DNA from 3 places in the Ammoniphilus oxalaticus genome. Region 3 is predicted to be linked to each of the others. Evidence: riboswitches for the same ligand, from Rfam matches in the RefSeq annotation. Region 3 holds a riboswitch; each other region holds the start of a gene.
The links. A riboswitch is a leader RNA that binds a small molecule or an ion and turns the genes downstream of it on or off. The one in region 3 is predicted to bind cyclic di-GMP.
Positions count from the first base shown of each region.

Region 1: another riboswitch for cyclic di-GMP. It lies ahead of BEP19_RS06895 (prepilin-type N-terminal cleavage/methylation domain-containing protein); the one in region 3 lies ahead of BEP19_RS04680 (anti-repressor SinI family protein).
Region 2: another riboswitch for cyclic di-GMP. It lies ahead of BEP19_RS16285 (anti-repressor SinI family protein); the one in region 3 lies ahead of BEP19_RS04680 (anti-repressor SinI family protein).

Region 1 is NZ_MCHY01000008.1:144,769-148,982, forward strand. Features, by position in the region: gene BEP19_RS06885 (type IV pilus twitching motility protein PilT) at 1-307, shown strand, start outside; gene BEP19_RS06890 (type II secretion system F family protein) at 338-1,549, shown strand; cyclic di-GMP riboswitch class II at 1,660-1,742, shown strand; gene BEP19_RS06895 (prepilin-type N-terminal cleavage/methylation domain-containing protein) at 1,800-2,186, shown strand; gene BEP19_RS06900 (type II secretion system protein) at 2,279-2,701, shown strand; gene BEP19_RS06905 (prepilin peptidase) at 2,794-3,555, shown strand; gene pilM (type IV pilus biogenesis protein PilM) at 3,572-4,214, shown strand, end outside.
Region 2 is NZ_MCHY01000012.1:452-4,665, forward strand. Features, by position in the region: gene BEP19_RS16270 (hypothetical protein) at 370-729, shown strand; gene BEP19_RS16275 (hypothetical protein) at 1,105-1,398, opposite strand; gene BEP19_RS16280 (anti-repressor SinI family protein) at 1,889-2,050, shown strand; gene BEP19_RS16285 (anti-repressor SinI family protein) at 2,209-2,343, opposite strand; cyclic di-GMP riboswitch class I at 2,370-2,453, opposite strand; gene BEP19_RS16290 (hypothetical protein) at 3,114-4,214, opposite strand, start outside.
Region 3 is NZ_MCHY01000006.1:534,153-538,366, forward strand. Features, by position in the region: gene BEP19_RS04660 (transglutaminase domain-containing protein) at 1-395, opposite strand, end outside; gene BEP19_RS04665 (beta-sandwich lipoprotein) at 863-1,255, shown strand; gene BEP19_RS04670 (XtrA/YqaO family protein) at 1,359-1,556, shown strand; gene BEP19_RS04675 (hypothetical protein) at 1,553-1,969, shown strand; cyclic di-GMP riboswitch class I at 2,389-2,474, shown strand; gene BEP19_RS04680 (anti-repressor SinI family protein) at 2,501-2,635, shown strand; gene BEP19_RS17555 (hypothetical protein) at 2,657-2,818, opposite strand; gene BEP19_RS04685 (DUF4871 domain-containing protein) at 3,138-3,581, shown strand; gene BEP19_RS04690 (LOG family protein) at 3,689-4,214, opposite strand, start outside.

The DNA of each region.
Region 1 (4,214 bases), on a different contig from region 3:
AGGTCAACAACAGCAAGTCCGTTTACAATTATCGAGTAATTTACTTGGCGTGTTGGCTCAACGGTTGATTCCGCTACTTGATGGAAGTGGTAGAACCGCAGCTTTTGAGGTGATGGTCAATTCAACCGCGATTGCAAATTTGATCAGGCAAGAAAAAGCGCACCAGATTAAATCGATGATGGAGACGGGCTCACAACTTGGAATGGTGACGATGGAACAATCGCTTACGCGACTCGTTAATCAAGGAATGATTAACTCGGCAGCCGCTTATGAAATTTGTCCAAGTTTGCTCGGACGATTTGATTAATTGGGTTAATGAGGGAAGGAGGAGCGCCGTATGCTAGAGTTTACGTATTCGGGCTACAATGCTCAACAAAAGAGAATACAAGGGAAGATCGAAGCCCGCGATAAACGGGAAGCATTTCGGAACTTAAAGCAACAGGGTATGCTAATCACACACTTGAATGAACGGAAGCAAACGATCTTGACGAAAGACATTGAGATTTTAACGCCAGGTGTCAAGCAAAGAGACTTTGTCGTGTTTTGCCGTCAATTTGCTACGTTGCTGCGAGCAGGGGTCGGGATTGCCGAAGCGTTACAAATTCTCGTTCAGCAGACGGACAGTAAAGTGTTGAAAAAGGCGCTTGAAATCGTGCTGGAGGATGTGCGGTCTGGCTCATCATTGTCAGTGGCTTGCCAGCAGCAGCGTAAAGTGTTTCCTGTCATCTTTGTCAGCATGGCTCGCGCAGGCGAAACGAGCGGGAGCTTAGATGACATGCTGGACAAACTAGCTGGCTATTTTGAAAAGGAGCACAATGTAAAAGGAAAGATAAAGTCGGCGCTGTTTTATCCGATTGCTGTCGGGATCTTGTCTGTGCTCGTCAGCTTTTTCCTAATGTGGAAAGTGGTGCCCCAGTTTGTTTCTGTATTTCAAAATGTGGGACTCGAGTTGCCTTGGATCACGCGTTTTGTGCTTGGGGTTAGTGAATGGGTCGGCTTGTATTGGTTCCTATTGCTCGGTTTGCCTGTCCTCATTTGGGCTGTTTTGTTCCTCTATGGAAAAAACGAAAAAGGGCGCTATCAAATTGACTGGGTTAAACTGAAGCTGCCGATCGTCGGCTCTTTGCTGATAAAATCTTCACTGGCTCGGTTTAGTCGCACATTCTCGACACTTTACCAAGCGGCGGTGCCTGTTGTGCCGACACTCGCAATTCTCGTCGACATCGTCGGCAATCAAGTCATTTCCCAATCATTGAACCGAGCCCGAGATAACTTGCGCGAGGGACAACCACTGGCCCAACCTTTTAGGGAAAATTCAATCTTCCCGCCAATGGTCTCGCAAATGATTGCGATCGGTGAACAAACGGGGAATCTAGATGAAGTGATGGGGAAAGTAGCGGATTATTACGAGGAAGAAGTGGACCAAATGGCGGAGCGGATGAGGTCGTTGATCGAACCGATCATGTTAGTTGTTGTTTCGTTCATCGTTGGAATTATAGTGCTTGCTGTGTTGTTGCCGATGTTCGCATTATATGAAGGAATGACGTGATTAACAGAGAGACGTCCTCTGTTAACAAGATTGTAACAGGTTCTAGCATTTTCTTCTTGTCGAGAATGGGCTAATTTTATATAATGGAGACACAGGAAATGAGTGGTAATTATAAATGGGTCGTGATGATTTTCATTCTGTAGATGGGCGCTTAGAATGAAGGAAACGAGTAGCGCAACCGAACCCGCCTCTATGTTGCGAGGGCGGATTTTTTTTGTTTTTAAAACCTACTAATGGGAGGGAAAGAAACATGAGGGAAGCGTTGAAAAGATTTTGGAACAATCAAAAAGGGGTCACCTTGATCGAGTTACTCGCGGTTGTTGTGATTTTAGGGATTATTGCGGCAATTGCAGCACCGAGTGTTATGACGAACTTTGATAGTGCCAAAACGAATTCGGATGCTCAGACGGAAGCAATAATTAAAGATGCGGTGCAAAGGTTTGCTTTGGATAATCCGATACCAGAGGATGGCACCATTAAAATAAAGGTTCATTTAGTAGATGGTGGTTATTTACAGGACGTGCCGAAGCAGTCGTCTAATAATCAATATTTTACAGAAGTAAAAATAACTGTTAATGCAAATGGTAAAATAGTATTTAATGGATTTAAAACAGCCAATGAAAAGCCTACGACATAATAAGAATAATAATTCGAAATACCCCCCCTTCAAGGAGGGGCTTTGTTTACGGAGTATAGCGGTTGATTTGTGAAAAATGGGGGTGACTGACTATGTGGATGGCGTTGAAAAGATTTTGGAACAATCAAAAAGGGGTAACCTTGATCGAGTTACTCGCTGTAGTTGTCATTTTGGGTATCATCGCCGCAATTGCGGCACCAAGTGTGATGACTAACTTTAATAGTGCAAAAGTTAATAGTGATGCCCAAACCCAGGCAATTATTGAGGATGCTGCAAAGCGAATGGTGCTGGATCTTACAAGTCACACGAGGACAGAGGGGATTAATCAGCCTGAAACCTCTCGGCTGGGATATGTAAAGTTTGACAAAGAATCAATAGAATTAACGGATTATTTGGATGTAAAATCTAATGATGCACAAATTCCAACTGCTGAAGATTCAAATAAATTCTTTAGATTAAAGATAGTTCAAGGAAAAGTAACTGTTACTATAGGTGAGTCTACACCAATCGATTAAACTAAATAATTTAGAAGACAATCCCCATAGGGCTTGTCTTCTTTTCTTTTTTCGTACATGATTAAGCTAACACCCATTAGAAGGAGGCCTCTATGAACACTCTTATCTTCATTTTCATCACACTTCTATCCCTTTTCCTCGCATCGTTCCTCAACGTTGTCGCTATCCGTATTCCAAAAGGGGAATCGATCGTGTTTCCCGCTTCACATTGTGTCCATTGTGAACATCGCTTGGGTCCACTAGACTTGATCCCTGTTATTAGTTTCTTTCTATTAAAGGGAAGATGTCGCTATTGTCAGGCGAAGGTTTCCTATATTTACCCTGTGGGGGAGATGTTCACCGCTAGCGTGCTCGTTTATACTAGTTACAAGGTAGGCTGGGGATTGGAGTTGCTGATTGCTTTGCCGTTAATGGCATTCCTCGCTTCGATTACAATCAGTGATTTATTGTATAAAATTATTCCGAATAAAGTGAACTTATTTTTCTTCATTTATTTCATGATGGTTCGCCTATTCTACTATCCGCAACCGCCGCTTACGTATTTGATCGGTATGTTGGTCGGCGGCGGGTTGTTGTTATTGATTGCGATTGTTAGCCGCGGCGGGATGGGCGGCGGTGATATCAAACTAATGGCTGTCGTTGGGATGGCGCTTGGCTGGCAGCCGGTGATTGTCTCTTTTTTGTTGGCGTCCTTGTTCGGCGGATTAATCGGTGTCATCCTGTTGCTGGCGAAAGTAGTTAAACGAAAACAAGCGATTCCATTTGGCCCTTTTTTAGCGGCTGGTATTTTCGTTACATATTTTTGGGGGAATGAGATCATTTTAGCTTATCTGAACTGGATCCTTCGTTCCTAAAAAGGGAGCTAGCGTGATGTTAAACTGGGGAATTTGGAAAAATAAAAGAACGGTAGGTTTGGAAATAAAGGATACGATCATCAAATTGGTAGAACTGGAGCGAACAGGGGAAGACGTCCAAATTAAGAAGTTTTATAGTGAGCCGATCCCTGCGGGGGTGGTCACGGCGGGACAGATCGTTGATCAGGACCATTTCTTTGAGATCCTTTTTTTGATGAAAGAGAAGACAGGACTGAAAAACCAGTCAATTCATTTGGCGATCGATTGCCAACAAGTATTGCTGCGTCCTTTACAGATAAGTAACGCGCCAAAAAAAGAATTAAGAAAAGCGATTGAGCTAGAAATTGAGAACCAAATTCAACCGCCTTTTGATGAATATGTTTTTGACTTTTCAATTTTAAATGATGTGGAAACAGGCGACGGGGAGGAACGTCTGGAATTGATGCTCGTGATCGCCCCAAAAGCCTACATAACCTCTTATGTCGATCTGTTGCGAGAACTTGATCTGAATCCGAAAAGTGTGGACTTGGGCCCACTGTCCGTCGTTAGAGCGTTGCGGGCCAATGAAGCTTGGGCATTGGACCGTACGTTTATGATTATTAATGTAGGGGATAAAAGCACGGAGGTGAGCATCGTCCATGATCGCGTTTTGAAGATGG
Region 2 (4,214 bases), on a different contig from region 3:
GTATGAAATCTAGGGAGGTTGCAATTTTCCATACCGCATACATAAATGATGATCCTAACGTATAAAAAAGTGAAATCCAGCCCCCACTGGACATACTCGGAACAAGAACGCCCGTTCCCTGTCTATTGACTTTTGTCTGCAACATGCTATAAAAATAATCTTGTCCTTACTTACAGTATTGGGACCTACAAAGGGTTTGGCTCGCTTTCCCCTTAAACAGCGGCCACTCATAATAAATTTAGTGACCTACTGGTCTCATTAAACCCAAAATACCTTCTCGGTATTTTAGGTTATTTAGTTTCACAACACCGTCATCCCTTCCTCCGCCTCCGAATGATACTATTTACCTATAAATTCAGGAGGTGCATTATGGTAAAAGTCCACATCACACAAATTCTTCACGATACCCTCACGTTAGACCTAATCGATATTGTTGCACCAATGATTGCCCAACTGAAAACAAACGATGAGCTCTTATCTGGTTTTGGAATCCCAATGAAAGAGAGAGGCGAAATACTTTTGCAGTCCAGTCATCTAATTGGAAGAAAGAATTTGGTATTAGACATGATTGAGCAAAAGTACACGATCCTTAAGGACAGACCCCATCCAATCATGTTGAAAAGGGCCTGGGAGGAATTTAGGAGCAGCGGCGATAAGGAGAGGTTTTTATATGCTTTGAAAAGAGCGGAAGAAGTGATGAGTAAACAAAGAAAAAACCCTTCGATATAGTAGCGAAGGGTTTTACTATGACAGAGATGGATTGAGTTTATGCTAAGTCTGAAAAATACTTTTGGGGAATAAAATCTTCTTGATGTTTTTGAACTTCTTGAGGAGAGGCCGTTAGAACACTTAGTCCTAAAAGAACTACGCAACACAATATAAGTAATATCACACTGGATCACCTTCCACACAAAAATCTTATATGCCCATTATTTACTTACAATTATAATGATGGACTGTTAAATCCCTCTAAATAGACAATTAACAAATCATTAACTCATATAAGACCAGTTGATTTGCTAAAAATTACCACAGTCCCAACATTGCCCCTCTACCCGATCGTATTTCACAACATGTTTCCAAGTAACCTATTTTTGGAAAAGACTATGGTGCAAAATTTAAGCCCAACAACAAAGGAAATAGGAGTATTCCTAAAATGAGGATTAAGATCATCAATGGACCAACATATTTGAGTAGTCCATTTTCTTTCGACTTAATAGCCGCAACTCCCAAAAAAACACTTGCGATCATAGATCCAATTCCTGAGAAAAAAACTATCCCGATGAGAATCTTTTCACCTAAATTAGGATCGTCAGAAATTAAATAACTAGAGATAAACAACGCAATCCCTACAACGCTTAAAGCAGTTGACCATTTTCCCTTTTCTATCGTTTCCATTATTTTATGGCACCTCTCCCCTTTGATTCATTGAGCATAGTTTAACTCGACAATTTGAATTCGATAAGTACTAATCTTTCGTAGTACCCTATGGTGAATTCAATGAATTGCTACACATTCATGAGTAAACAAAAATAGCCCCACCATCCGATTAAGGACAGCGGGGCTATGCTCCATTGGTTAGGAGAAAATGAGCCTCTCTGGACTCAGGGAGAGTATTCATATTATCCTCCACCTATCTGAAATTATGCATAGATTAACCCACCCTGCTTTCGTTTAAGGACAGAAGGACTACCTCTTTGAATAAACTCTTCTTCTGTTACCGCCGTCATACATAAGCAGTTTCCTACTTCTCGGACTCCACAATCACCCAGTGCCCATTGATCTACAGATTAAGGTTTTAATCATCAATATTATGTAAACTTCGAAGACCTTGCTGATGCATGAGCCATTATGCTATATTCTTCTTATATATGGAGGTGTATTGTGCGTGAATGTAATCAATCTTAATTTATATAAAAATCTTGATGAAGAGACTATAAGTTTGGTTAAAATTGCGATGGCTTCGAATATATCAAAAGAAGATTTTAGAGATTTCTTAAAATTAAAAAAGAATGAGGTACTAGAGACTAGAAGCAGTATCAAAAAATAAACATGTAAATAATTCTGATAATGCCTAAGTACAATAAAAATATCCTTCGAAATAGAATATAGTTCGAAGGACTAAATAATATCAAGAAGGGGTATTATTTTTTTCAATGATCATAGATCACAATCCTCTTTATACTTCTTCCCAAAGACAAAGTTATATTAAATAGATATACTCATCTTATGTATTAAAAAGTCACGTATTTCCTCTTTCGATATCCCGATCTCCTTTGCCTCGAGGATTAAGTTTACCCACTCTTGATCCAACATATCTTTATCCTTCTCTTTTTTAACCATGATTTTTCACCCTTTAAGTGTAAAATCCAGGTAATCCAGCCGTCCTAGTACAAAACCTTAGACTTGTGACTTTGCGTCCCAACCTTTCGGTTGGTTTGCCCCTTTCTGGTTAATGGAAATTATATCACATAAATTTGGTGACAAACTAACACTTTTTGTTTAAACTGTAAATTTATAAACAGTTTACGCTCAATTTAGTTCAACGTTTTAAATCTAACATTTCTTCTTATCATCCTTATAATAATATTCACACCTTTGAGGTTTAGAAATAGACCCGTACAATAACAGATAGCAAGGCTAAACCAGATATAGGATATAGAACACTGTAAAGACGGCTTTTGTTATACCTTTAACTATTTGTAATTATATACACAACAGTAAGTCCCACAATCCAGTACGGAGAGTAGGACTTACTTTATATAAACCGTCCGAACACGAACGAGGGGACAATACATCCTATTCTGTTGATGATGTTATGTGAATGATTTAACCCTCCGCTGACAATCAACAGAGGGTTAATGGAAGGGGATAACTTATGCCACTCATGATGTTATTTTATTATGCCTACACCCAAATGTAATTATTCACAAAAAAATAGCCCCACTATCCAATAAAGAACAGCGGGGCATAGATATATGAGCAATTAATAAACCGAGGAGCTAATACATCCTATTCGATTCATTACACATCGTGAATAAAAAGACCCCTTCGCTCATAAAAGAACGAAAGGGTGGAGGCGACGACGAGATATTACTCATTGTATTCTATTCCTAACTAGAGTGAATATGACACTTAGGCGCTCTCTGCTCTAGCGTTATTTTTCCTCTTGTAATCGTGCTTACATTTCCGTTGGAGTCCACAATCTCGATCTCATGCGTATAAACACCTGTAAGCTCCTCTGTATCACTTGGACTTAGCTCAATGTGCAATACATCGCCATTAATTGATAGGCCCTCCCGCAATGTCTTGGACAACTTCCACACGCCATATTGATACATCGTCCACTTAGCGGATGTAACGCCAGCCATGTCCACACCCTCAACGGTTACATCAATCAGCTTCGAGTCACCCGACACCATAGAGAAATTCTGATTATCACGCATAGGCAACCCTCCTTTTAACTCGACATATAACTCGCGCTCGCCCACTAGGTAGACGTATAAGACCCTCTCGCCCTCTAGCTTGATATGACCGATGATGGACTTGTCGGGATCGATGATACGTTGCAATAGCGGGTAGCTATAATCCCGATCCGTCCAAATGACTTGTTTCGTGTGCGCTATCGCCTGTACATCAGCATAGATCGTTTGGCGTAATGGTGTGGATGTTTCTGTCACCTCGTAAATGGATTGAGACAACGAATAATCTGATTCCACATCCTTAACGATGACTTGACCCAACGGAAAGCTCATTGATCTATCTGCATACACTGATTGGCTCAGCGGAAAATCCTTCGAATACATCACGTAATCCGAATAGATGGACTGTAATAATGGATAAGCCCATTGTCGATTGGCGTATATTTGTTGCTTTGCCGCGGCTTCCGCTTCCCTATTCGCATATATCGCCTGTTTTGCCGCATACGAAAGAACCTTATCGTCAAATAAGGCTTGTTGTGTTGGTGCTATGCTGTTGTGATTAGCGTATACCGACTGTGATAGTGGATATGATGCGTCCAGTTCGCTGTAAATGGATTGTGATAGGCCGAAGCTGAAAGATACGTCTGTGCCATCGTCATCGCCGCCACCTACCCATGTTCCACCGTATAATGTTGCGTGATTGCCGTTGCCGCTTTGATCTAAGACTGTGCCTGTTGACATGTCATAGAGAGCAAGCATACTCCCATCCTCAGCATAGCAAGCTACACTATA
Region 3 (4,214 bases):
ATCGCATCCGTTCTTTTGTCCAGCAATTCATTTTTTTTCGATATGGTTTCCTCTGTGTAACGAAAGTTAAACTCAATATCCCTATTCGAATAAGTTATCCAGTTTTTAATGTAAAAGAGATTAGGGTCAGTATCAAGTATTGCCTGAATTAAATGTTTTACATCGAGATAATCTACTTCTTTGTCATCAAAAAAACCATTTGGGTTTACAGTTGAAAGTGCTTCGTAAATTGAAGCGTAGGAATTGGGGTACATATCCTGTAATTCCTCTTTCGAAAAACCTGCTAAATTATAATTAGCTGATGCCACCTTACTAGTGAAATCAAAAAGCGATACAAAAAGGATCAACGTTGCTAAAGCTATATTTAAAGACACCTTGATTGATTTTTTATTCATTAAACCGAATCCCACCTTTCCGCTAATCACTAAGAAATGGTAAGAACCTATGCATTGAGAGTTTTTCCATTCTCTTAATCTATTATTAATATATGAAAGGTGATTCATTGAGGATTGTGCTGAAGTCCTTGGATAATAAAAATGTTAATAGGATGAGGTGAAATTGAAAGATTTTTTAATGTGTGTTTTATTATGATAACGTTTTAGACACAAACTCAGAAATTGATAGGAGGAATAGGTGATGAAGAAAAATGTGCTCGTTGGAGCAAAGAAATTGAGAAGGAAGGTGAAGTTGTAGTTACTGATGCCATGGGGAGCAAGGATTTAGTTCATGTAGATTGCTTATATGATTATGTACTTAGGGCGAACAAGCAAGAATATTACGACAGCTTTGAAGACTATAGGAGAGAAAACGAGTAGTGTACTGTTAGTTGAAACACGGTACTTAAAAAAGGGGAGAAACAGAAATGAAAAAGAAAATCACGATTTTTATTCTAGGTTTAATGACTATCTTACTATCCGCGTGTAGTACGGAATCGGATACGGTAAACCACAATATATCTAAGTCTGCAGATTCATTCGAGGTAAACAGGAGGATAGTGTTCTTCAATGGCATAACAGACAAATACCTCCTAACCGTTGAGGGGTTGTGTTCATTGGATATCACTGGCGATAAGGCGTTACGTGTGACATGCAAAGTTGGTGAAGGAGAGTACAAGCGCCATTACTTAGGGTTAAGTGATAATGTGAGTTATTTCGTAGAGCAAGTAGATTCAGCTAATGTTGATCCGTTTCATTATCGTGTGGTATTCAGGCCAGAATCAATTGTTCCTGATATAGACATTCAGACAAGTAAATAAAGCATTTGCAGTACGAGCATAAACAGACATAAAAAATAGCCAGGACTTCCCGACTAATCTTTTCGACACATTAGATTATAGCATATATGGGAGGGGTCCGACTATGAGATCACTAGATATAGAGGTAAACGATAGAAATAGGCTGGAATTTGATATAATGGATATACCGTCCAGTTGTGTGATTGTGATTTGCGAAGGGAAAGCAAAAGTCAGAGAGCTTCCTCCATTCGGTGAATATAGAATCTTAACATATCAGGGGAAGGTGAAGCGGATGAGAAGGGAAGAAGGGGAAGAGTTTTGAGTATAATTAGGATTGAAGGTACACGGCCAGCAGAGCTTGAGGAACAACAGATACTTGAGAAAATTGAAAACTTGTTATTAGAGCAACAAGTTCACACTTTGGAAAATACACTTTCCGATACAATTAGTTTCTTTTCAACTTGGACAGCAATGGCTGGAGTGTTTTTAGCGGCACTCTTGGTTATTGCAGGATGGATAATGAAAAGAGTTTTTGATAAAAAACTAACTCAAGTTACGAATATATCATCTGATATAACTGGCAAATTTGAAGTTTTGAAAGATGTCGAACAAAAAGTAAATTCAAAATTCAATACAATCCAAGAAATTAACGAGTATTTCATAAAGTCTAAAAAAGAATGGGAGAAAATTAAAGAAATACAAGATTTTCAGTATAAAGAAATAAACATTGGTTAATATCGGCTCTAGGTTTTCCATTCTCATATAGCTGCACCATTTGGTGTTTAAATTCGGATGTGAACGTTCTTCTTGCTCTTCTTTCGGTCATTGTAGATCCCCTCGTTTCTGTTAGTTTGATTCTACAAGACCTTAATTTAATTGTCTAACTAAGTGTATCCGATCTAACTACATAAATCGATAGATGTATAAATCTATACCCGATACTAAAGGCTTGTATAGATTTTGTATAGCAGCCAATGCTAGGTTAGTAGTTAACAACACTTTACATCCTTCTTTTTTGGGGGAAGTGGGTTTACTGAGTATTAATTTATTCGTTTTGATGAATTAACGGAAGGTGAGAATTCTTTTATAAGTATAGTCGAGAAGAAAGGTTACATAGACGTTACTAAAAAGCTATGGTATGTTGTTATTGCATAACCAGCAAGGGGCAAACTATTCGAAAGATTGGGACGCAAAGCTACAAATCTAAGGTATTTTATACTAAGATGGTTGAGCTACCTGGATTTTACACTTGAAGGGTGAGAAATCATGGTTAAAAAAGAGAAAGATAAAGAGGTGTTGGATCAAGAGTGGGTAAACTTAATCCTCGAGGCTAAGGAGATCGGGATATCGAAAGAGGAATTACGTGAATTTTTAATAAATAAGATGAGGATATCTGTTTAATATAATTTCGTACTTGCATGTTTATTTTTTGAAAATGCTTTCATTCTCTAGTACTTCATTTTTTTTTAATTTTAAGAAATCTCTAAAGTCTTCTTTTGATATATTTGAAGCCATCGCAAATTTAACCAATTTTATAGTTTTTTCATCAAGATTATTATATATATTAAGATTGATTACATTCACGCACAATACACCTCCATATAAAAAGACTATAGCATAATGGCTCATGTATCAGCAAGGTCTTCGATGTTTACATAATATTGATGATTAAAACCTTAACATGATCTTTAGATTAAAGCCCGCTGGGTGATCGTGGATACAGAGAAGCAGGAACGTGCTTATGTTTTTCAGCGGTGTCAGAAGAGAGTGTAAGCAAAGATATAACCCCTACAAATGAGTGGGGGTTATATCTTTTGCTATGTCTTTATCTTAAATAAAATTAGGGAACTTTTCCTAATGATTTTCGTCTATAATATAGATGTAAAATAATAGGAGGTTAGAAATGCCGAAAATATTTCATTTTTGTATCATTGTTATAAGTTCTTTATCAGTTTTAGTAGGATGTGGTGCAAATTCTACAAGTAATACTGATGTGGAATTAAGTCCAACTTTTATTGTTGAAGGCTCAGAAATACAAGGTATTGAAGGCAAGATCGCTATTTTTCCTTCAGAGTTTATTGCTGAACAGACGAATAAATATTTGTGGCATTTTTGGGGCGTGGGTGATGAGAGTTTTGAATTCAGGGTAGAGGCTATAGACATTCAAACAGGAGAAAAAATCAATCCATTCCCATTGGACGTTCCTACAAAGGTTTTGCCTAGTCCTCTTAGAGGAGCGGAGGCTACATCACCGTCATCTGTGACGCTTCCCAAATCAGGAATTTGGCAGTTAGATGCCTATGTGAATGAAGAATTATTTGGAAGCATAATAGTTGAAGTAAATTGATAGGAAAAAATAAGCCTTCGCCATAACAGTGAGGGCTTATTTTTGAATTTAGTAAGAATAGTATATGTAGTTTTTTATTAAATCTGGCAAGTTGAATTGACCAACTTCTATTTTTGGTTGACATATGTTTTAGTGGCTGGTGGTTCATATGATCGAAATTTGTCAAGTAATTTGCTTGGTTCCGAGTCGACAAACGCCATTGAAAGATATTTATCGTGCATAAACTGCTCCTTCGCCATATGATTAAGCAGCTCTAGCAGTGGATCGAAGTATTGATTGATGTTTAGGAGGCCACAAGGTTTTTGATGAAGGCCTAGTTGAGCCCAAGTGAAAATTTCAAAGAACTCTTCTAAAGTTCCTGGTCCACCCGGTAAAGCAATAAACCCATCTACAAGTTCTGCCGTCTGAGCTTTCCTCTCATGCATAGAATCGACAATAATTAGCTCTGATAATTTTTTATGAGAAATTTCTCTTCGTTCTAAAAAACTTGGCATAATCCCAATTACCTCTCCACCTTCTTCTAAAATGGAATCCGCAACTGCACCCATAATGCCAACACTTGCACCGCCGTAGACAAGTGTAATATCGCGCTTAGCTAGTTCTTTACCCAATTTTTTTGCAGTTTTTATATAA